4 regions of the Rhizobium zaerense genome follow, and region 1 is predicted to be linked to each of the others. Evidence: predicted binding sites of a transcription regulator. Region 1 holds the regulator's gene; each other region holds the start of a gene.

The links. The regulator LexA, encoded in region 1, represses DNA repair genes until DNA is damaged. The targets are predictions, from matches to a motif close to TGTTCNNNNTGTGTTCNG.
Region 2: the regulator LexA is predicted to act here: its motif matches at 2,491-2,508, upstream of recA (recombinase RecA).
Region 3: the regulator LexA is predicted to act here: its motif matches at 1,866-1,883, upstream of ACS4RR_RS00890 (YifB family Mg chelatase-like AAA ATPase).
Region 4: the regulator LexA is predicted to act here: its motif matches at 2,806-2,823, upstream of ACS4RR_RS01125 (2'-5' RNA ligase family protein).

Annotation. Positions count from the first base shown of each region.
Region 1 is NZ_CM132690.1:3,162,561-3,167,769, forward strand. It holds gene eno (phosphopyruvate hydratase) at 1-310, opposite strand, end outside; gene kdsA (3-deoxy-8-phosphooctulonate synthase) at 452-1,297, opposite strand; gene ACS4RR_RS15315 (VOC family protein) at 1,294-2,190, opposite strand; gene lexA (transcriptional repressor LexA) at 2,388-3,107, shown strand; gene ACS4RR_RS15325 (ComEC/Rec2 family competence protein) at 3,088-5,209, opposite strand, start outside.
Region 2 is NZ_CM132690.1:2,792,196-2,797,404, forward strand. It holds gene cckA (cell cycle histidine kinase CckA) at 1-170, shown strand, start outside; gene ACS4RR_RS13470 (pseudouridine-5'-phosphate glycosidase) at 436-1,362, opposite strand; gene ACS4RR_RS13475 (carbohydrate kinase family protein) at 1,449-2,393, opposite strand; gene recA (recombinase RecA) at 2,623-3,711, shown strand; gene alaS (alanine--tRNA ligase) at 3,866-5,209, shown strand, end outside.
Region 3 is NZ_CM132690.1:174,198-179,406, reverse strand. It holds gene ACS4RR_RS00905 (YraN family protein) at 1-129, shown strand, start outside; gene ACS4RR_RS00900 (cupin domain-containing protein) at 248-751, shown strand; gene gshB (glutathione synthase) at 837-1,784, shown strand; gene ACS4RR_RS00890 (YifB family Mg chelatase-like AAA ATPase) at 1,961-3,493, shown strand; gene ACS4RR_RS00885 (hypothetical protein) at 3,849-4,352, shown strand; gene cysK (cysteine synthase A) at 4,434-5,209, opposite strand, start outside.
Region 4 is NZ_CM132690.1:216,936-222,144, forward strand. It holds gene ACS4RR_RS01105 (Atu4866 domain-containing protein) at 1-245, shown strand, start outside; gene ACS4RR_RS01110 (oxidoreductase) at 304-1,155, shown strand; gene ACS4RR_RS01115 (SDR family oxidoreductase) at 1,205-1,939, shown strand; gene ACS4RR_RS01120 (methylated-DNA--[protein]-cysteine S-methyltransferase) at 2,051-2,614, opposite strand; gene ACS4RR_RS01125 (2'-5' RNA ligase family protein) at 2,899-3,498, shown strand; gene ACS4RR_RS01130 (M14 family metallopeptidase) at 3,601-4,662, shown strand; gene ACS4RR_RS01135 (ArsC family reductase) at 4,783-5,133, shown strand; partial or broken gene ybaK (Cys-tRNA(Pro) deacylase) at 5,166-5,209, shown strand, end outside.

The sequences.
Region 1 (5,209 bases):
GCGACTTGTTCGGCGTGCCGTCCAGCTCGATCATGATGTTGTCGATCTGGATCTGGTTTTCGGCGTCGATGCCGCCGATCGCGTCGAAGATCTCGGTGTTGGCGGCTTCGACCGCCTTTTCGACGCCCTTGCCCAAGTAGCGCTTGCCGCCGTCGCGCAGTTCGACCGCCTCATGCGCGCCCGTCGAGGCACCCGAGGGAACGGCCGCGCGGCCCATGCTGCCATCTTCGAGATAGACATCGACTTCGACGGTGGGGTTGCCACGGCTATCGAGAATCTCGCGGGCGATGATATCGGTGATTGCAGTCATGGGTTCTTCCTGCTCGGTGGGTGATAAGTCGGTTCGAAACCTGTCTTAGTCGAAGGCGTGCAAATTACAATGCTGCAATTTCCAGCCTTCGGACCGTGTTCGGATCTCGCCTATAGCACGATCATGTCAGGCTGTTGAACGTCAAGCCTTGGCGACCGCATCGAAGGCGAGTAGCTTTTCAAGCAGCCGCGGCATGTCCTTGAGATAGACCATGTTGGGGCCGTCGGAAGGTGCATTGTCGGGGTCCTGGTGGGTTTCGACGAACACGCCGGCGATACCGGTAGCCACCGCTGCGCGCGCCAGCGTTTCCACGAATTCCCGCTGACCGCCGGAGGATTCGCCCTGCCCGCCCGGCTGCGCCACGGAATGGGTCGCATCGAAGATAACGGGGGCGCCCATCGCCGCCATGATCGGCAGCGAACGCATGTCGGAAACCAGCGTGTTGTAACCGAAAGAGGCGCCGCGCTCGCACAGCAGCACGTTCGGATTGCCACTGGCATTGAGCTTCTTCAGAACGTTCTTCATATCCCAGGGAGCGAGGAACTGGCCCTTCTTGACGTTGACGACGCGGCCGGTCTTGGCCGCGGCAATAAGAAGGTCGGTCTGGCGGCAAAGGAAGGCCGGGATCTGCAGGACGTCGACGATCTTTGCCACCTCGGCGCATTGTTCGGCGGTATGAACGTCGGTCAGGACGGGAAAGCCGAATTCCTTCTTGAGGTCGGCAAAGACCTCCATGCCCTTTTCGATCCCGATACCGCGTTCGGCCGAGAGCGAGGTCCGGTTCGCCTTGTCGAAGGAACTCTTGTAGACGAGGCCGATGCCGAGCCTTCCGCAAAGCTCCTTCAGCGTGCCGGCGACCATGAAGGCGTGGTCGCGGCTCTCCATCTGGCAGGGACCGGCAATTAGCGACAGGCGGCCGGTATTGGAAAAGGTGACCTGGCCTTGGCCTTCGCCGACCCTGACGTCGGAATTCGTATCAGTGCTCATCGTGTTTCCTCGAAGGCGAAGAGCGTGCCCTGCCCGGGCGCGGGCTTCACCAGAATGCGATTGTTCTTGCGCGTGTATGTCACCCCGTTAGCAGCCAAATGCGCTTCTGTCACGGCAAGATCGGCAACAGCAAAGAGGATTGCCCGGCCGCGCAGGCCGCGATCTGCGGATGAGCCGGCGATGTCGAAATAGGCCTCCAGCCCTTCCGGCGTCATCAGACCGATTTTCGCATTTGACGCCGCGACATTGACGCCGAAACCGGTTTTCTCGACTGCCGATTGCGCCGCTGCAAGGCCGACGAAGGCAGCGAATGCGGCCGGTTCCGGCGCGCAAAGCGCGATCTCCGTTATGCCGGTCACGCCATTGGCATGCGTCTCCAGCGCGGCGCGGTCGGCCGGCAGCGGATTGATACGCTCGACGGTGAAGAGCAAGAGATCAGGCGCGCGCAGGTCGCCGGCAAAAGCCAGCTTGAAGCCGGCAATCGTCTCGGAGCCGTCCGGCATCGTCATCGGCCGGTTGAACTGCAGCATCTCCCCGGCGCTCGACCCGTTGCCGACGAAATCCTGATGATCGATGCCGGCATCCTTGCTGCCGAAGGCCACCGCCGAAAGCCCCTCCGCGCCGCAACGGAAGCGGAAAGCCCGGTTGCGAGCGGTGAAGACATTGCCTCGTCGCGCCGATGCCTCGCTCTCCTCGACGCTCGCGATCCCGAGCGGCTCCAGATAGGTCTTGTCGGCAAAGAAGACGCAGGCATTCTCCGTTCCGAAGGGATGGCGCGCATCGGCGGCAACGGTGAAGCCGAGCTTGCCGAGCCTTTCGCGCGCCAGATCGATGTCGACGACCGGCAGCACGACATGATCCAGCGGGTACGGTTTGGTGGAATGCGTGTTCATCATATCCCTCCTCAAATCGGCAAGAGATGTGCGACAGCGCCACCCTCAATGCAAGACATGTGTCCAATCCGGCGAATGAAAATAAGAATCTCGACGAGTTGGTGCCAAGTTTTACGGAAATTTAGCTACTTGCGGAACACATATGGAACATATAGTGTCTGTTCTGGATTTGTTTCAATCACGAGGTCACAACGTCGATGCTCACGCGCAAACAACAGGAGCTTCTCCTTTTCATTCATGAGCGCATGAAGGAATCCGGCGTTCCGCCATCTTTCGACGAAATGAAGGATGCCCTGGACCTCGCTTCGAAGTCCGGGATTCATCGCTTGATTACAGCGCTCGAGGAACGTGGCTTCATTCGCCGCCTACCGAACCGGGCCCGCGCGATCGAGGTCATCAAGCTTCCGGAGGCCTACAGCCCCAGCATCCAGCCGCGGCGTGGCTTTTCGCCGAGCGTCATCGAGGGCAGCCTCGGCAAGCCACAGCCGGTCGCCGCTCCTGCCCCTGCAAAACCCGTCGCCGACAACGGCAACTCGGTCTCCGTGCCGGTCATGGGCCGCATCGCCGCCGGTGTTCCGATCTCGGCGATCCAGAACAACACCCACGACATCGTCGTTCCGGCCGACATGCTCGGTTCCGGTGAACATTATGCGCTGGAGGTCAAGGGCGATTCGATGATCGACGCCGGCATCTTTGACGGCGACACCGTGATCATCCGCAACGGCAGCACCGCAAGTCCTGGCGACATCGTCGTTGCTCTCGTCGACGACGAGGAAGCGACACTCAAACGCTTCCGCCGCAAGGGCGCCTCGATTGCGCTCGAAGCCGCCAACCCGGCTTACGAGACCCGGATTTTCGGGCCGGACCGTGTCAAGGTTCAGGGCAAGCTCGTCGGTCTTATTCGCCGCTATCACTGACCTTGGCTAGACCGGGCTCGGTAAAACTATTGCTGCGCCAGTCATAGGCGCGATGGCGCATCCATGGCCGCGACAATGCATCGAATGCGGTTGCCACCTCCAGGCCGGCGTTCGTGAAGCGCAACTCGACGGAACCGGTCCTGCGCAGCGTTTCACCGGTGAAGAGCGTCGCACCTGAGCGGCAGCTGTTGAAGCGCAGGCGGACCGACGTCACGACGATATCGGCGGCGTCGCATGCGGGGCCGAGATAGGCGGCATTGTCGATGACGGCCACGACCTGGCCATTGCCAAGCCTTGATGTGCACCAGGCCTTTTTGACGCAGGAAAAGCGGTTTGCTTCACCGGCCGCTGCGGCTGCACGCATCGCGGTCCTCGCTTCGGTCTGCTGATCGCGGGAAAGCCTGACGCGGCGGTCTTCTCCCTCCGGCGGGATAGCAGGACCATCCAGCATCTTCGGCGGATCATGCGTCGGCAGGACCAGCGCTCTCTGCCATTGGTCGAAGATGAAATCCGGCGGTCGTTCACGGTTGGACGCCATTGCTGCCGCCTCGACGACCGCGACGAGATTGCCATCCTCCGAAATCACCAGATCCGGCGGCCGGGGAACCGGTAGAAGGAACAGGATGAGCGTCGAGACTGCGATGATCGATGTGCCGGAATGGCGCAGTCGCGTCCGGAGCAGCGTCAGCAGAAGAAAGCCTGCCACGGCGACCGCGAAATACCAGCCGGGCAAACGGCCAACGTCGATATTGCCGCCCCAGCCGGATACCGTCTTTGCGACCGCGATCACCAGATCGAGGCCGAATCCGACGACCTTCCAGGCCCAAACATCCAGACCGAAAGGCATGAGCAGCATCGCCAGCAGCCCGGCCGGCATGACGATAAAGGAGATGATCGGCATCGTCGCGAGGTTTGCCGGCAGGCCATAGGCGGTCAGGCGATGAAAATGCTCGATCGAAAACAGCGCGGTTGAAAAGCCGCCGATCAGCGACGTCAGGAAGACGCCGCCGAAGAAACCCGCAACCGTAACGACCGGCCTGATGATCGGCAGCTTGAGGAAGGCGTTTTCGCGGACGCGCCGGTCCTTCCACAGCTGATAGCCCGAGACCAGCGCCAATGTCGCGGCAAAGGACATCTGGAAGCTCGGACCCAAGACCTCGGACGGCGAAATGGCGATGATGACGAGCGCGGAGAGCGCGACATTGCGCAGGCTGATCGACGGCCGGTCGAAGAAGACGGCAATCAACATGATGGCCATCATGATGAAGGCGCGTTCGGCAGAGACCCCAAAGCCCGAGATCAGGAAATAGGCGGTCACGGCGATGAGCGCGCCGGCGGCAGCGATCTTCTTCGTCGGATAGGCCTCAGCGACGCCGGGAAAGAGGCTGAGCAACATCCGGAACCCAACGAAGAAGATACCGGCCGACAGCGCCATGTTGAGGCCGGAGATGGCGACGATATGAGCCAGGCCGGACTGGCGCAGCGCTTCCGTCGTCTCATTCGAGATGGCGCGCCGCTCGTCCGTCACCAGAGCAGCGGCGAAAGCGCCGGTGTCGCCAGGCAAGATCGACCTTATGCGGTCGCCAATGCCGCTGCGCAGCCGGTAGAGCCCTTCGAGCAGAGCTTCCCACGTCGATCTTGCCGCCTGCGGACCTGCCTGCCAGTCGACCTTCGACGGCGCGCCGTAGAAGAAGCCGTTCGCGCCGATTCCATCGAAATAGGCACCGAAGGAGAAGTCGTTGAGCTCAGGAAGTGCTGGACCTGCCGGCGGCGTCAGCCGCGCCCTGCCGGTTATGATATCACCGATCTCGATGGGCGCGTCTGCGCCGCGGGTGATCGCAGTTATGCGTTCGGGCGACCGCTTCACTTCCGGCGCCTCCGTACCGGTGACGGCAAGAATGTAGCGCCACCGGCCGCGACCGTCGCCTTCGCGCCGTTCCACACGGCCGGTCACCGTCGTCGTGACGGCGGAATCGAGGATCACGGTCGAAGCCCGCCAGCTCTCGAGCTGCGCGGAGGCCATGCCGCAGGCCACAAGTGCAAGCGCCAGCAGCGTTGCCCGCAATGCCGCCCGGCTGCGGCTGGCGATGAGAACGGCGACG
Region 2 (5,209 bases), 370 kb from region 1:
TGCGCGAGCTGCGCAAGACCTATCCCGACATGAAGTTCATCTTCGTCTCGGGTTATGCCGAAGATGCCTTCGCCCGCAATCTGCCGCCGGAGGCGAAATTCGGATTTTTGCCGAAGCCGTTTTCACTGAAGCAGCTAGCTGTTGTGGTCAAGGAGACGTTGGACGGGTGAGGGGCGGTGGGCGTCGGAGGGCACGTTGTGCCGTGCCGCACCCCCCTCTGCCCTGCCGGGCATCTCCCCCACAAGGAGGGAGATCGGCTGGGCGCGCCGGCTTCCCCAAGCAAATATTCATTGCAGCTCGGCGAGACGTTGATGTGATGCGAAGATCTCGCAGCTTGTCGTCTCCCCACTTGTGGGGGAGATGCCCGGCAGGGCAGAGGGGGCTTACACGGCATGCCCGTTTTGAAGGCGATGCTGGCCCCAGCCCCATCACCGCTCATTCACCCAGCGCCACCGCAATCTCAGCCGCAAGCCGCGCATTATTCTCAATCAACGCAATATTGGTCTTGAGGCTCTGGCCGTCGGTCAGGTCGAAAATGGTCGAGAGCAGATAGGGTGTGACCGCCTTGCCGGTCACTTCGTCGCGTTCGGCGCTATCAAGCGCCCGCTCGATATAGATATCCATCTCCTCGCGCGCGATCTCGTCGGCCTCCGGCACGGGGTTGGCAACGAGCATGCCGCCGTCGACGCCGAGCTGCTCGCGCACCGTCTGGAAATTGGCGATGGCGGCCGGGCTGTTCAGCGACAGCGGGCTGCCGATGCCCGAGGAGCGCGACCAGAAGGCGGGGAATTCCTCGCTCTCATAGGTGACGACAGGCACGCCGCGGGTTTCCAGCACTTCCAGCGTCTTCGGAATGTCGAGGATCGCCTTGGCGCCGGCACAGACGACGATGACGCCGGTGCGGGCGAGTTCCTCGAGATCTGCTGATATATCGAAGCTTTCCTCGGCGCCGCGATGCACGCCGCCGATGCCGCCTGTGGCAAAGACGCGGATGCCGGCGCGCGCCGCCGCGATCATCGTCGCCGCAACTGTGGTGGCGCCGGTGCGGCGCTCGGCGATGGCGAAGGCGAGATCGGCGCGCGACACCTTCATCACTTCGGTCGCCTTGGCGAGTTGCTCCAGTTCTCCGGCTTCAAGGCCAATATGCAGCGTGCCGTGAATGACGGCGATCGTTGCCGGCACCGCACCCTGTTCGCGGATGATCGCCTCGACGCTGCGGGCCATCTCGATATTGCCGGGATATGGCATGCCGTGGGTAATGATCGTCGATTCCAGTGCCACCAGTGGCGCGCCGCGCTGCTTGGCGCTGGCGACTTCCTTCGAATAGGCGATCGGCAGAAGAGGGGAGATGGGCTTGGTCATGGTCTTGTCCTGTGATCGACAGAGCATGATGTCGAGGTGCGAGCGGTTTTCGGACGACATCATGCTCAACTATTTAATTGGCCGCTTCAATGCAGAATTCTGACCTTCGGAACAAGGGCAAGCGCCTCATTCAGCAGATCGGGCGTCAGATTTTCGTTGACGGCATGCCGCGACTGGACGGTCAGGGTGGCGGCTGCGGTGCCGTGACGAACGGCTTCTTCGAGCGGCAGGCCTGATATCAAGGCGGCGAGCGTGCCGGCCGCAAGACTGTCGCCGGCACCCGTGACATCGGCGACGGTGTCGGCGATCGGCGGCTGCAGTGTTACGGCGCGGCCCTCGCAAAGTGCGACGAGCTCGCGCTGACCGCGAGTAACGACGGCGTTCCGGACGCCGATCTCGTTCAGCAAAGGTGGCCAGCCGGCGGCGTCTTCCGGCAGTGCACCGGCAAGGGCGGCGGCTTCAGCCTCATTCAGGAACAGGTAGTCGATATTCCTGATGCAGGGTTTCAGCCTGACGACCTTGGCCGGCGAGATGGCGATTGCCGCAACGGGCTTGCCTAGCGAATGCGCCTTTGCGACGATCGCCGCGACCGTCTCTTCCGGCAGGTTGGCGTCGAAGAGGATGAAATCATGCGCGGCGAAGGCCTCTCGCACCCAGCGGATGGAGAGACGCCGCGGCACGAAGAAGCGGTAAAGATCCATGTCGGCAAGGGCGATCACCAGATTGCCGTCCTTCTCTATGATCGCCGTGTAGCTCGGCGTCTTGCGGTCGAGGAAGACGAAGGGCCGGTCGTCGATGCCGGCGAAATCGGCAGCTTCTCCGACCGTCTCGCCCATCGGATCGCCGCCGCGCGGCGAGATCATAGTCACCTGAAAACCGAGCCTTGAGAGGTTGCGCGCCGCATTGAAGCCGCCGCCGCCCGGCTCCTCGAACCATGTGCCGGGATTGCTGGCGCCAGGCGCCGTCTCGCCGGAGATGCGGCCGCGCCGGTCGATATGGGCGCCGCCGAGAACAAGAATCTTTTTCTTCATCCGATCCGCTCTCCCGATGCCCGAAGGACGAATCGATACAGCGCGCCCTTCCGCGGCCGAGTCGGCATTTCTGGCCTAAGCCGTTGCTTTTTATCGATAAAACAAATGCAGAACACGTGTCGTTTTACCTTTTTCTTTCAACTGTTTGATCGCCTATTGCGAGAATGGAACAAATGGAGTACAAACTCGACATTGCTAGAGCGGCTTCAATAACCTAAAGGTGGATGGGATGTCTCAGAATTCATTGCGGCTGGTAGAGGACAAATCGGTGGACAAAAGCAAGGCGCTTGAAGCGGCACTCTCACAGATAGAGCGGTCGTTCGGCAAGGGCTCGATCATGAAGCTCGGCTCCAACGAGAACGTTGTCGAGATCGAGACGATCTCGACCGGCTCGCTTGGCCTCGATATCGCGCTCGGCGTCGGTGGCCTGCCGAGGGGCCGCATCATCGAAATCTACGGACCGGAAAGCTCCGGTAAGACGACGCTTGCACTGCAGACGATTGCCGAAGCGCAGAAGAAGGGCGGCATCTGCGCCTTCGTCGATGCCGAACATGCGCTCGATCCCGTCTATGCCCGCAAGCTTGGCGTCGACCTGCAGAACCTGCTGATCTCGCAGCCCGATACCGGCGAGCAGGCGCTCGAAATCACCGATACGCTGGTGCGCTCCGGCGCGGTCGACGTTCTCGTCGTCGACTCCGTCGCGGCCCTGACGCCGCGCGCCGAAATCGAAGGCGAGATGGGCGACAGCCTTCCCGGCCTGCAGGCACGACTGATGAGCCAGGCGCTGCGCAAGCTCACCGCTTCGATCTCGAAGTCGAACACCATGGTGATCTTCATCAACCAGATCCGCATGAAGATCGGCGTCATGTTCGGTTCGCCGGAAACGACGACGGGCGGCAATGCGCTGAAATTCTATGCCTCCGTGCGCCTCGACATCCGGCGCATCGGCGCGGTCAAGGAGCGCGAAGAGGTGATCGGCAACCAGACCCGCGTCAAGGTCGTCAAGAACAAGATGGCGCCGCCCTTCAAGCAGGTCGAGTTCGACATCATGTACGGCGAGGGTGTTTCCAAGACCGGCGAACTGGTCGATCTCGGCGTCAAGGCCGGCATCGTCGAAAAGTCGGGCGCCTGGTTCTCCTATAACAGCCAGCGCCTCGGCCAGGGCCGCGAAAACGCCAAGACCTTCCTGCGCGACAATCCGGATCTCGCCCGCGAGATTGAACTGTCGCTGCGTCAGAATGCCGGCCTGATTGCCGACCGCTTCCTGCAGAATGGCGGACCGGACCCGGATGATGGCGACTCCGCCGCGGAAATGTGATTTTCACGCTCGGTTCTTTCAAACATCAAAGCCGGCCGCATTCCCTGATGAGAATGCGGCCGGCTTTGTTTGTCTGCTGGACAGTGGCGGAGGCGAACGTTAAAAGCCGATGGATTTGTATTTACCTGCCTCCGGCAGCATTGAAGGGCATAGCATGAGCGGCGTGAACGATATCCGGTCGACCTTCCTCGACTATTTCAAGAAGAACGGCCACGAGATCGTTCCGTCGAGCCCGCTCGTGCCGCGCAACGACCCGACGCTGATGTTCACCAATGCCGGCATGGTGCAGTTCAAGAACGTCTTCACCGGCCTCGAAAAGCGTCCCTATTCGACGGCGACGTCTTCGCAGAAATGCGTGCGAGCCGGCGGCAAGCACAACGACCTAGACAATGTCGGCTATACTGCACGCCACCTGACCTTCTTCGAGATGCTCGGCAACTTCTCCTTCGGCGACTATTTCAAGGAGAATGCGATCGAGCTTGCCTGGAAGCTCGTCACCGAAGGCTTCGACCTTCCGAAGAACCGCCTGCTGGTGACCGTCTATTCCGAGGACGAAGAAGCTGCGACGCTGTGGAAGAAGATCGCCGGCTTTTCCGACGACAAGATCATCCGCATCCCGACATCCGACAATTTCTGGCAGATGGGCGATACCGGCCCCTGCGGCCCGTGCTCGGAAATCTTCATCGACCAGGGTGAGAATGTTTGGGGCGGCCCTCCGGGCTCCCCGGAGGAAGATGGCGACCGGTTCCTGGAGTTCTGGAACCTCGTCTTCATGCAGTTCGAGCAGACCGAACCCGGCGTTCGCAACCCGCTGCCCCGCCCGTCGATCGATACGGGCATGGGCCTGGAGCGTATGGCCGCCGTTCTGCAGGGCGTTCAGAGCGTGTTCGACACCGATCTCTTCCGCACGTTGATCGGCACCATCGAGGACACGATGGGCGTCAAGGCGGAAGGCAGCGCCAGCCACCGCGTCATCGCCGACCACCTACGTTCCTCGGCCTTCCTGATCGCCGATGGCGTGCTTCCGTCGAATGAGGGCCGTGGTTATGTACTGCGCCGCATCATGCGCCGCGCCATGCGCCATGCACAGCTGCTCGGCGCCAAGGAACCGCTGGTCTACAAGCTGCTGCCGACGCTGGTGCAGCAGATGGGCCGCGCCTATCCGGAACTGGTGCGCGCCGAGGCGTTGATCTCGGAAACGCTGAAGCTGGAGGAAAACCGCTTCCGCAAGACGTTGGAACGCGGCCTGTCGCTTCTGTCGGACGCGACGACGGATCTTTCCAAGGGCGACATGCTGGATGGTGAGACCGCCTTCAAGCTCTACGATACCTATGGCTTCCCGCTCGATCTGACACAGGATGCACTGCGTGCCCGTGAGATCGGCGTCGACATTTCCGGCTTCACCGATGCGATGCAGCGCCAGAAGGCCGAAGCCCGCTCGCATTGGGCCGGTTCCGGCGAGAAGGCGACGGAAACCGTCTGGTTCGAGCTTAGGGAA
Region 3 (5,209 bases), 1.9 Mb from region 1:
AAGCGCATAAGGGCGGCAAGCGATCTCTGGCTCGCCCGCCAGGCGGATCAGGCCCGCCTTTCCCAGCGTTATGACATTGTGGCGATCATGCCCGGCCGATTGCCGCGGCACTTTATTGATGCCTTCTGACCTCCTTCCGACCTATCGGATTTCCGGATCGTTAAACTTTTAGTCCCCGCGTGAACCAGGTTCTTACGACTCTCTGCTACCCCAAATCTCGGTAGGGATAACAATTGGGGGTTGCTTCATGGCCTGGAAGCTGATGCTTGCAAGTGCGGTCGCCACGGCCGCGCGCTCGGTGCCGTATGCCGTAACGAAGCCGGCCGGAAAATCCTTCGTCGCGCATGCGAGCGATCTGTTGCCGCTGAAATCCACGCCGATCAATCCGGACTGGATCGTCAGCGGCTATCCGCAGGCCCGCACCGCCGAACATTCGCGCGGCCATGACGAGGCGTCACTAACGGCGATCTGGGATTGCACGGCGGGCGAATTCCGCTGGTATTTCGGCTGGGACGAGACGGTGATGATCCTCGAAGGCGAGGTGCATATCACCGCCGAGGACGGCACCGAACGAACCCTGCGTGCCGGCGACGTCGCCTTCTTTGCCGGTGGAACCTGGGCAAGCTGGCGGGTCGACAATTACGTCCGCAAGGTCGCGTTCCTGCGCAAACCCTTCCCGAAGCCCTTGGCGATCGCCTACCGCCTCCGCAACATGCTGCGCAACAGCGGCAACCAGGGCATCGCTGCCTGAAAACTGCGACCGGAAGCCCCTGATTGCCCGTTGCGTTTGGTATCTGGCCGACCTACATCTGTCCGGCATTCAGCGAGGGATGGAAATGGCCAAGATCACCAATGTAGCGGTCCAGATGGACCATGTCGCAGGCATCAATATCGCAGGCGATTCCACCTTCGCCATGAGCCTGGAAGCCCAGGTACGCGGCTACAAGCTCTTCCATTACACCCCCGAACGCCTGAGCTTTCGCGACGGCAAGCTCTATGCCAGCGTCGAGCCGATGGTGCTGCGCGACGTCAAGGGCGATCATTTTGAACTTGGCGCGCCGGAGCGCGTCGATCTCGCGACCATGGATGTCGTGCTGTTGCGCCAGGACCCGCCCTTCGACATGGCCTATATCACCTCGACGCATCTGCTCGAGCGCATCCATCCGAAGACGCTCGTCGTCAACGATCCGGCCTGGGTGCGCAATTCGCCGGAAAAGATCTTCGTCACCGAATTCGCCGACCTGATGCCGAAGACGCTGATCACCAAGGATGCCGACGAGATCCGCCGCTTCCGCGACGAGATGGGCGATATCATCCTGAAGCCGCTTTACGGCAATGGCGGCGCCGGCGTCTTCCATTCGACCCGCGACGATCGCAACCTCTCTTCGCTGCTCGAAATGTTCGGCCAGCTTTTCCGCGAGCCCTTCATCGCCCAGCAATATTTGCCTGACGTGCGCAAGGGCGACAAACGCATCATCCTAGTCGACGGCGAATTCGCCGGCGCCATCAACCGCGTGCCGGCCGAGCATGACAGCCGCTCCAACATGCATGTCGGTGGCCGCGCCGAGGCGACCGAACTGACGCCGCGCGAACAGGAAATCTGCACCCGCATCGGCCCGGCGCTGAGGGAGCGCGGCTTCCTACTCGTCGGCATCGATGTGATCGGCGATTACATGACCGAAATCAACGTCACCTCGCCCACCGGCATCCGCGAGGTCAAGAAATTCGGCGGCGCCGATATCGCCAGCCTGCTTTGGGATGCGATCGAGCGCAAGCGCGGCTGAGCCAGCCGCCCATGACCGTTCTGGTCCCGCACCCCAAGCACAAACCAAGGTCACAGCGGATGCCTGACTACGTTCTTTGATTGTTCTTGTTTTATTCCAGATTCCATGCCAGATTGCAACCGCTGGCCCTGAACGGCCGGGGGCGGTATAAGAGTTTGCGGCAAGGGGATGGGCATATGGTCGCGCGTGTCAGTACGGTGGCATTTCAGGGCATCGAAGGTGTGCCGGTCGAGGTTCAGGTCATGGTCGCGCCCGGCAAGGTCGGCATGCAGATCGTCGGTCTGCCCGACAAAGCGGTGGCCGAAAGCCGCGAGCGCGTGCAGGCAGCCCTCCACGCCTCCGGCCTGGCCCTGCCGGCAAAGCGCGTGACCGTCAATCTGGCGCCGGCCGACCTGCCGAAGGAAGGTTCGCATTTCGACCTGCCGATCGCGCTTGCCCTGATGGCGGCGCTCGGCGCCATTCCCGCCGATGCACTGTCGGATTTTGTCGTCGTCGGCGAACTCAATCTCGACGGAACGATCGCCGCCATCTCAGGCGCGCTGCCGGCGGCGATCGGCGCCAATGCGCTCGGCAAGGGGCTGATCTGCCCGGCCGAAAGCGGCGCCGAAGCCGCCTGGGCAGGCGCCGAGGTCGATATCCTCGCCCCGCGCAGCCTGATTGCCCTTGCCAATCATTTCCGCGGCACGCAGGTCCTGTCCAGGCCGGAAGCGTCGATCCGCGCCAATGCCGCAAACCTGCCGGATCTCGCCGAGATCAAGGGCCAGGAAAGCGCCAAGCGCGCGCTCGAAGTGGCTGCTGCCGGCGGTCATAATCTTTTGATGGTCGGTCCTCCGGGCTCCGGCAAATCGATGCTGGCGGCAAGGCTGCCGTCGATCCTGCCGCCGCTTTCGGCCGCCGAGCTGCTGGAGGTCTCGATGGTCCATTCGATCGCCGGTCAGCTCTCCGGCGGCAAGCTTTCCGATCGAAGGCCCTTCCGCACCCCGCATCATTCCGCCACCATGGCGGCTCTCGTCGGCGGCGGGATACGCGCCCGCCCGGGCGAAGCCTCGCTTGCCCATCACGGGGTGCTGTTTCTCGACGAGTTTCCCGAATTCACGCCGCAGGCGCTGGATGCGCTGCGCCAGCCGCTCGAAGGCGGCGAATGTGTCATCGCGCGGGCCAATCACCGCGTCTCCTATCCGGCGAAATTCCAGCTGATCGCGGCAATGAACCCCTGCCGCTGCGGCATGGCCGGCGAGCCCGGCCATAGCTGCGCCCGCGGCCCGCGCTGCATGAGCGATTACCAGGCCCGCATCTCCGGCCCGCTGATGGATCGCATCGATATCCGCATCGACGTGCCGGCCGTCTCCGCCGCCGATCTGATCCGGCCGATGGCGGCTGAAACCAGCGCGGACGTTGCCCGCCGTGTCGCCCGCGCCCGTGAAATCCAGCAGGAGCGCTTCGAAAGCACCGGCGCAAAAGGCATCGGCACCAATGCCCGCTGCTCCACCGCGATGATCGAGAAACTGGCCGAACCCGATGCCAGCGGCCTGCAGCTGCTGCGAGACGCCGCCGAAAAGATGAAATTCTCCGCCCGCGGTTACCACCGCGTGCTCAAGGTCGCCCGCACGCTCGCCGATCTCGACGGCAAACCGACCGTCGGCCGCATCCATCTCGCCGAAGCGATTTCCTATCGCATTGCCGGAGAGAGGTTAACGGCTGCGGCCTAAGAAGAAGGGTGGATGCGCGCAGATATTTTGAAGTATTAGTCGTCAGGCCGCCTACCTCCGTCGATCCGTCAATCGCGTTTGCGCTGATCGCTGCCAAAACGGGCGCGTTGCCAGCCGCGATCGGCGCGAATGCCGTGGCAAGGGGATGATCTGCCGAAGGCGGTGCCGAAGCTGCCTAGGACGCCGATTTAGGCATCCTCCATGTCGCTTAATCCATTAGGGGCAAGAGCCTCTCCTCACTTCGTTGCTCTTTACAATATTAGCTTCGGCTGAAAAAATCTTAAGAAGGATGTCGGTCTGTTCGACATAGTCGATCGGAAGTGAAGGATGAGAAAGCCTGTCGCCGGGGATGCCCATGAGTAATGAATTTCCGGGCTCAAACGCCAAACCCTGGGAAGTCCTAAACTTGGCGAATGCCTACTCTCGCGCTTCGATCCTCCTATTCAGCGAGGGTCAGAAGCAAGTTGCACTATCCATCGCACCAGCTCGAATGTGCGCCATTCACGCCATTGAACTCTACTTAAACGCCTTCCTGCGTCATGAGGGCGTTACTCCGGAGGAAATACGAAAACGGATGCACAATCTCGCTGAGCCAATGTTCGTTGCTAAACTTAAACTGAGAAAAAAGACTGCCCTGCATCTGGAAGCAATGACAGCAAAGCGTGAGTACCTCATCTCGCGCTATGCTCCGGAGCGGACGAAAGAGCACACTGAGCTGAATCGTTTGCACGCGACAATGGCGGAAGTCATGGCAAAGGTTCGCAATCATTTGGATTCAACTAGCTCAAGTGGGACATCGACAATCGTTATTCCGGATTTCCACAGAACTTTCGTCGGACTTCGATTGGGATGCAGGTGACGGCATAAAAGAAGGGGCGCCGAAGCGCCCGCTATTTTGCAAGATAAATGGCCGCAGGAAAGGCCCCAGGCACAGCCACCGTTAGCTCCCCAGCCCTTCAAACAGCGCCGTCGACAGATAACGCTCTGCGAAGGACGGGATGATGATGACGATGTTCTTGCCGGCGTTCTCCGGACGGATGCCGACCTTGATGGCGGCGGTCAGCGCCGCACCCGAGGAGATGCCGACCGGCACGCCTTCGAGCCGGGCGACGAGGCGCGCCTGTTCGAAGGCCTCGTCATTGGTTACGGTGACGACCTCGTCATAGATGCCGGTATCGAGGATCTTCGGCGCGAAGCCGGCGCCGATGCCCTGGATTTTGTGCGGGCCGGGATTGCCGCCGGAGAGGATCGGCAGATCGGCCGGCTCGACGGCGATGATCTTGATCTCGGGCTTGCGGCTTTTCAGAACCTGTCCGACGCCGGTGATCGTACCGCCGGTGCCGATGCCGGAGATGACGATGTCGACCGTGCCTTCGGTATCATTCCAGATTTCCTCGGCCGTCGTCTTGCGGTGGATCTCGGGATTGGCCGGGTTTTCGAATTGCTGCGGGATGACGGCATCGGGAAGCGAGGACGCCAGTTCCTCGGCCTTAGCAATGGCACCCTTCATACCCTTCGGTCCCTCGGTCAGCACCAGCTCGGCGCCGAGCAGCGCCAGCATCTTGCGGCGCTCGACGGACATCGTCTCCGGCATGGTGAGGATCAGCCGGTAACCCTTGGCGGCGGCGGCAAAGGCAAGCGCGATGCCGGTGTTGCCGGAGGTCGGCTCGATCAGCACCGTCTTGCCGGGCGTGATCTTGCCCTGGGCTTCGAGGC
Region 4 (5,209 bases), 2.0 Mb from region 1:
ACAGAATGCAGCAACATCCCTATGTCGGCATGTGGGTTACGGATGATGGCCGCGTCCGCCACGAACTTCTGCCCAATGGCCGCTACGATGAGGCCCGCGGCAGCCGGGAAAGCGCCTATCGAGGACGCTACGACGTCACCGGAAGCCACATCGAATATTGGGATGACACGGGCTTCACGGCCGACGGCGATTTCGTCGACGGCAATACCCTCCATCACGGCGGCATGGTGCTTCGGCGCAGATGACGTGCCGCCCGAAAGGCAACATCCCACAGGAGAAGGCCGCATTTGCCGGCCGGAAAGGATGACAATCATGTCTTCCCCAACACCCATCTGGTTCATCACCGGCGCATCGTCCGGCCTCGGCCGGGCACTTGCCGGAGCCGTCCTCTCCCGCGGCTGGCGTGCCGCCATGACGGCGCGCAGACCCGAGACCCTGGCAGATCTCACGGCAGCGCACGGAAACCGCGCGCTTGCCCTTGCACTCGATGTGACCGACAGCCGCTCCATCGCCGGCGCGGTCCGTGATGCCGAAACGCATTTCGGTGCGATCGACGTCCTCGTCAACAATGCCGGCTACGGCTACCTCTCGGCCATCGAAGAGGGCGACGACGCCGAGATACGCGCCCAGTTCGAGACCAACGTCTTCGGATTGATCGCTGTCACCAAGCAGGCCCTGCCGGGCATGCGCCGACGCCGACGGGGGCATATCTTCAACGTCTCCTCGCTCGGTGGGCTCGTCGCTTTTGCCGCAACCGGCTACTACCACGCCACCAAGTTTGCGGTCGAAGCCTTGTCGGAATCGCTTTCGCATGAGGTCAGGCCGCTCGGCATCGATGTGACGATCCTCGAACCCGGCGCCTTCCGCACGGATTGGGCCGGTCGGTCGATGGTCGAATCCAGCACGATCATCGACGACTATGCGGAAACATCCGGCAAGCGGCGCCGGGCCACCCGCTCGATCTCCGGCAACCAGCCAGGCGATCCCGCGCGCGCGGTAACCGCGATCATATCGGCGTTCGAAGCGGACGAACCGCCGCTGCGCCTGCTGCTCGGCGCACCCGCCCTGAAGATCGCCCGCGAACGGCTCGATGCGCTGCGCGCAAACTTCGACGCCTGGGCGGAGACATCGCTCAGCGCCGATATTCCCACCTGACCACCCCCGGGCCGCATCGCCAAGCGAGCGGCGTACAACGGAGCTTGAAATGCCTGATATCGAAGGAAAAGTCATTGCCATCACCGGAGCCAGCAGCGGCATCGGAGAGGCGGCGGCAAAGGTGCTGGCTGCCGCAGGCGCCCATATCGTGATCGGCGCCCGCCGCACCGAGCGCCTGGAGGAACTCGCCGGTGACATCGCCGCAAAGGGCGGGTCGGTGCGCCTGCAGAAGCTTGACGTCACCGACCGTGCGGACGTGGAAGCTTTTGCAGGCTTTGCCAGGTCCGAATTCGGCCGGCTCGACGTCATCGTCAACAATGCCGGCGTCATGCCGCTGTCGCCGCTGGAAGCCCTCAAGGTCGACGAATGGGACCGGATGGTCGACGTCAATATCAAGGGCGTTCTCTACGGCATCGCGGCCGCACTTCCGATCATGAAGGCGCAGAGATCAGGTCAGATCATCAACCTGTCTTCGATCGGCGGCCACAGCGTCTCGCCGACGGCCGCCGTCTATTGCGCGACAAAATTCGCGGTGCGGGCGATCTCGGACGGATTGCGGCAGGAGACCGATCGTATCCGCGTCACCGTCATCTCGCCCGGCACGACGACATCGGAACTGGCCGAGACGATCACCGATCCAACCGCGCGGGACGCCATGAAGGCGTTCAGGGCGATCACCATCAGCCCCGAGGCCATCGCCAATTCGATCCTCTACGCCGTCAGCCAGCCTGACGACGTCGATGTCAGCGAGATCATCATCCGGCCCACAGCCAGCCCGCATTGATCGGCTGAGACCCTGCCAAAGCAATTCCAGCAAAAGTGTAGAGCGGTTTTGCCAGGCAAAGCGCGAAGCGATTTTGCCGGGAATTGCGGAAAACGAAAAAAGCTCAGCCGCCTAAAACCCCAACGACTGCTGGGCAGGCGGCGGTGGGGCGAGGTTGACGCCTTCGAGCTCCAGCATCCGCGCCTTCGATGACGAACCGCCGGGCGCGGAAAAGCCGCCGATCTTGCCGCCGGCCGCGAGCACCCGGTGACACGGGATGATCAAAGCGACAGGGTTCTTCGCCATCGCCTGGCCGACGTCGCGGGCGGCTTCCGGCCCGACGCCGAGCTCCTTGGCCAGCGCGCCGTAAGTCGTGGTGCGGCCCCAGCCGACACGCCTTGCCGCCGCATAAATATCCCGGAAGAAGGCATCCTGCCCAGCAAGATCGAGTTCGACGCCGGAAAAATCCGTCTCTTCGCCCTGGAAGTAGCGCTTCACGGCCGCGACCGTTTCCAGCACGGCAGGCGTCGGCGCGCCGGCTTCGGCATCCGGCAGGCGGCGCAGCAGCAGCCGTTCAGTCGCCTCTGCCGATTTGGTCGGTAGTTGGAAGCGGGCAATGCCGGCGTCGCTCCAGGCGATGCCGCAGAAACCGCCCGCGGTTTCGAAGATGAGATAGTGGTGCGTTGTCTCAGCCATGACACAGCCTCCGCGTTTTCGATGACCCTCAAAATCGTATGGGATGGCGTCGGTTTCAACCCGTTTCTTGCGCGCGCCGGGCTTTCAGGAAAGATCGCGATGCACCCCTGCACTGTTGCCCGAACCTCCAAGTCAGCCCCTTTTGCCGCGACGGCTCGGATGAGTGTGACGCCGAGCCTATCAGGAAATTATGTTCTCTTTTTGTTCTTAATATCGCCTTCTTTCGGAGTATCCTTCGGCGCGGTTTGGAAACGACGAGGCGGGTCATGACGACCTGAAATTCCATGAACCAAATGCCCCTCGACTTCGGAGACGACAAAAATGATCGCGGACAGCGGAACGAAAGCTACACCAGCGGACACCGGCTTTTCTTTGCGCTCTGTCCTCCTGATGCCATCGAGCAGCAGGCGGCCGCAATCGCCGATGACTATCGTCGAGCCTTCTCCCTTTCCGGCAGGCCGCGCTTGACGACATTGCATGTGTCGATCATCGGGGTCGGAGACTATCCGAAGCTGCCGGAGGATGTGGTCTTCGCGGCACGGCAGGCCGGCGCCACGGTCGAAAGTGCGCCGATCGCAGTGACCTTTGACCGGATCATGCGATTCCCGCAGGCGCGAGCGCTTGTGCTTTGCGGCGAGGGCGGACGCAAACCGCTCACCCGAGTGCATGTCCAACTGGGCATCGGCATGCACAATGCCGGATTACGGCACAATATCAGCCGGGATTTCACGCCGCATATGACGCTGCTCTACGACCGCAAGGCCGTGCCGCCGACGACCCTCGACACACCCGTTTCATGGACGGCGTCCGAATTCCTGCTCATCCACAGTGTTCTCGGAAAAACCGAACATCGGATTATCGATCGCTGGCCACTGCTGGGCTAAGGGCAAAGAGTCCGCGGATCTCGGCTTGCGCTTGCCTGATTTCCGCGCATAAAGCTCCGAAAGCCTGTTCCGACATTGGTCAAAACGGGGAGCGAAATCAGCATGGACGTTTCAGAGATCATCATCCCGGGCGATACGCCGGGAGCGGAGTGGCGGCTGCCGGTGCTGCGCTTTACGGGCGGCGATCCGAAGGCGCCGAAGACCTATATCCAGGCGGCACTGCATGCCGGCGAGCTGCCGGGAACGGTGCTGTTGCATTTCCTCTGCGAGAGGCTGCGGCAGGCGGAAAGCCAAGGCGGGATCGCCGGCAATATCACCATCGTGCCGCAGGCCAATCCGATCGGTGCAGCGCAATCGCATTTCGGCGAATTGCAGGGCCGTTTCGACCTGGGCTCGCGCACCAATTTCAACCGGGACTTTCCGCGGATCTCCCTGGCCGATCGCCCGACGCTGATCGAAGACCTCGACGATTATCCGGCTACCGACAGATTGAAGCGACAGTTGCTGCATTTGGCGCTCGGGGCCGATCTCGTGCTCGACCTGCATTGCGACGATGAATCGCTGCAATATGCCTATATCGACGAGGCCTTCTGGCCGGAGGCGGCCGATCTTGCCGCTGCACTCGACATGGAAGCCGTGCTGCTTTCGGATGGCGAAAGCTCGGCCTTCGAGGAGGCCGTCGGCTTTGCATGGAAATATGAAATTCCCGGCGAACGCCTATTCGAGCCGCCCGGCAGACTTTCCGTCACCGTCGAGCTGCGCGGCAAACGCGACGTCGATCCGGTATTGGCGAAAAAGGACGCCGACGGGCTCTGGCGTTTCCTCGCGGCACGGGGGATCGTCGCCGACGAAAAGCCGGCGGCGACGGCATTTTCCGGTCCGGCCGTGCCGCTCGACAATGTCGAGATCATCCGCGCTCCGGAAGGCGGAGCCGTGCTCTTTCATCGCAATATCGGCGAGAGGATTGCGGAAGGCGACCGCCTAGTGACGATCATTACCCGGCCAGGGCAGCCGGGCGGCAGCATCGAACTCAGCGCGCCACAGGATGGGCTGATCCTGACCCGAACATCCGACCGGCTGGTGCGGCGGCGCGGCGACCTGATGAAGATCGCCTGCGACGAACCCAGCGAGGCTTCACGCAAGGCCGGCACGCTGGAGAATTGAGCCACAGGCCGGCTTTGTCTGCCTCGATCGGCGACGCGCTCGGGGGATAAAACGTCGCACGGCGTTTGCGCCGGCCTTCGTGCATGTTATCTCGCGCCATCACAGGGAGATCAATCGGGCATGGCCGTCACTATCTATGGCATCAAGAATTGCGACACGATGAAGAAGGCGCGCAGCTGGCTGGAAGAACACAGCGTCGCCTATGAGTTTCACGATTACAAGGCGCTGGGTATCGATCGCGCCCATCTCGAAGCCTGGATCGACCAGGCCGGCCTCGATATCGTCCTCAACCGCGCCGGCACCACCTTCCGCAAATTGCCCGATGCGGAGCGCGAGAACCTGAGCCGGGAGACGGCGATCGCCCTGATGCTCGACCAGCCGTCGATGATCAAGCGGCCGGTGCTGGAGGCGAAGGGGAAATTGCTGATCGGCTTCAAGCCGGAGATTTACGCCGGTGCATTCGGCGGCTGACAGGCGACCGGGTGAACTCACGAGGGAAAGAGATGTCCAAGACCACGCGCGCGACCCAGGTTCTTTCGCAGGCGGG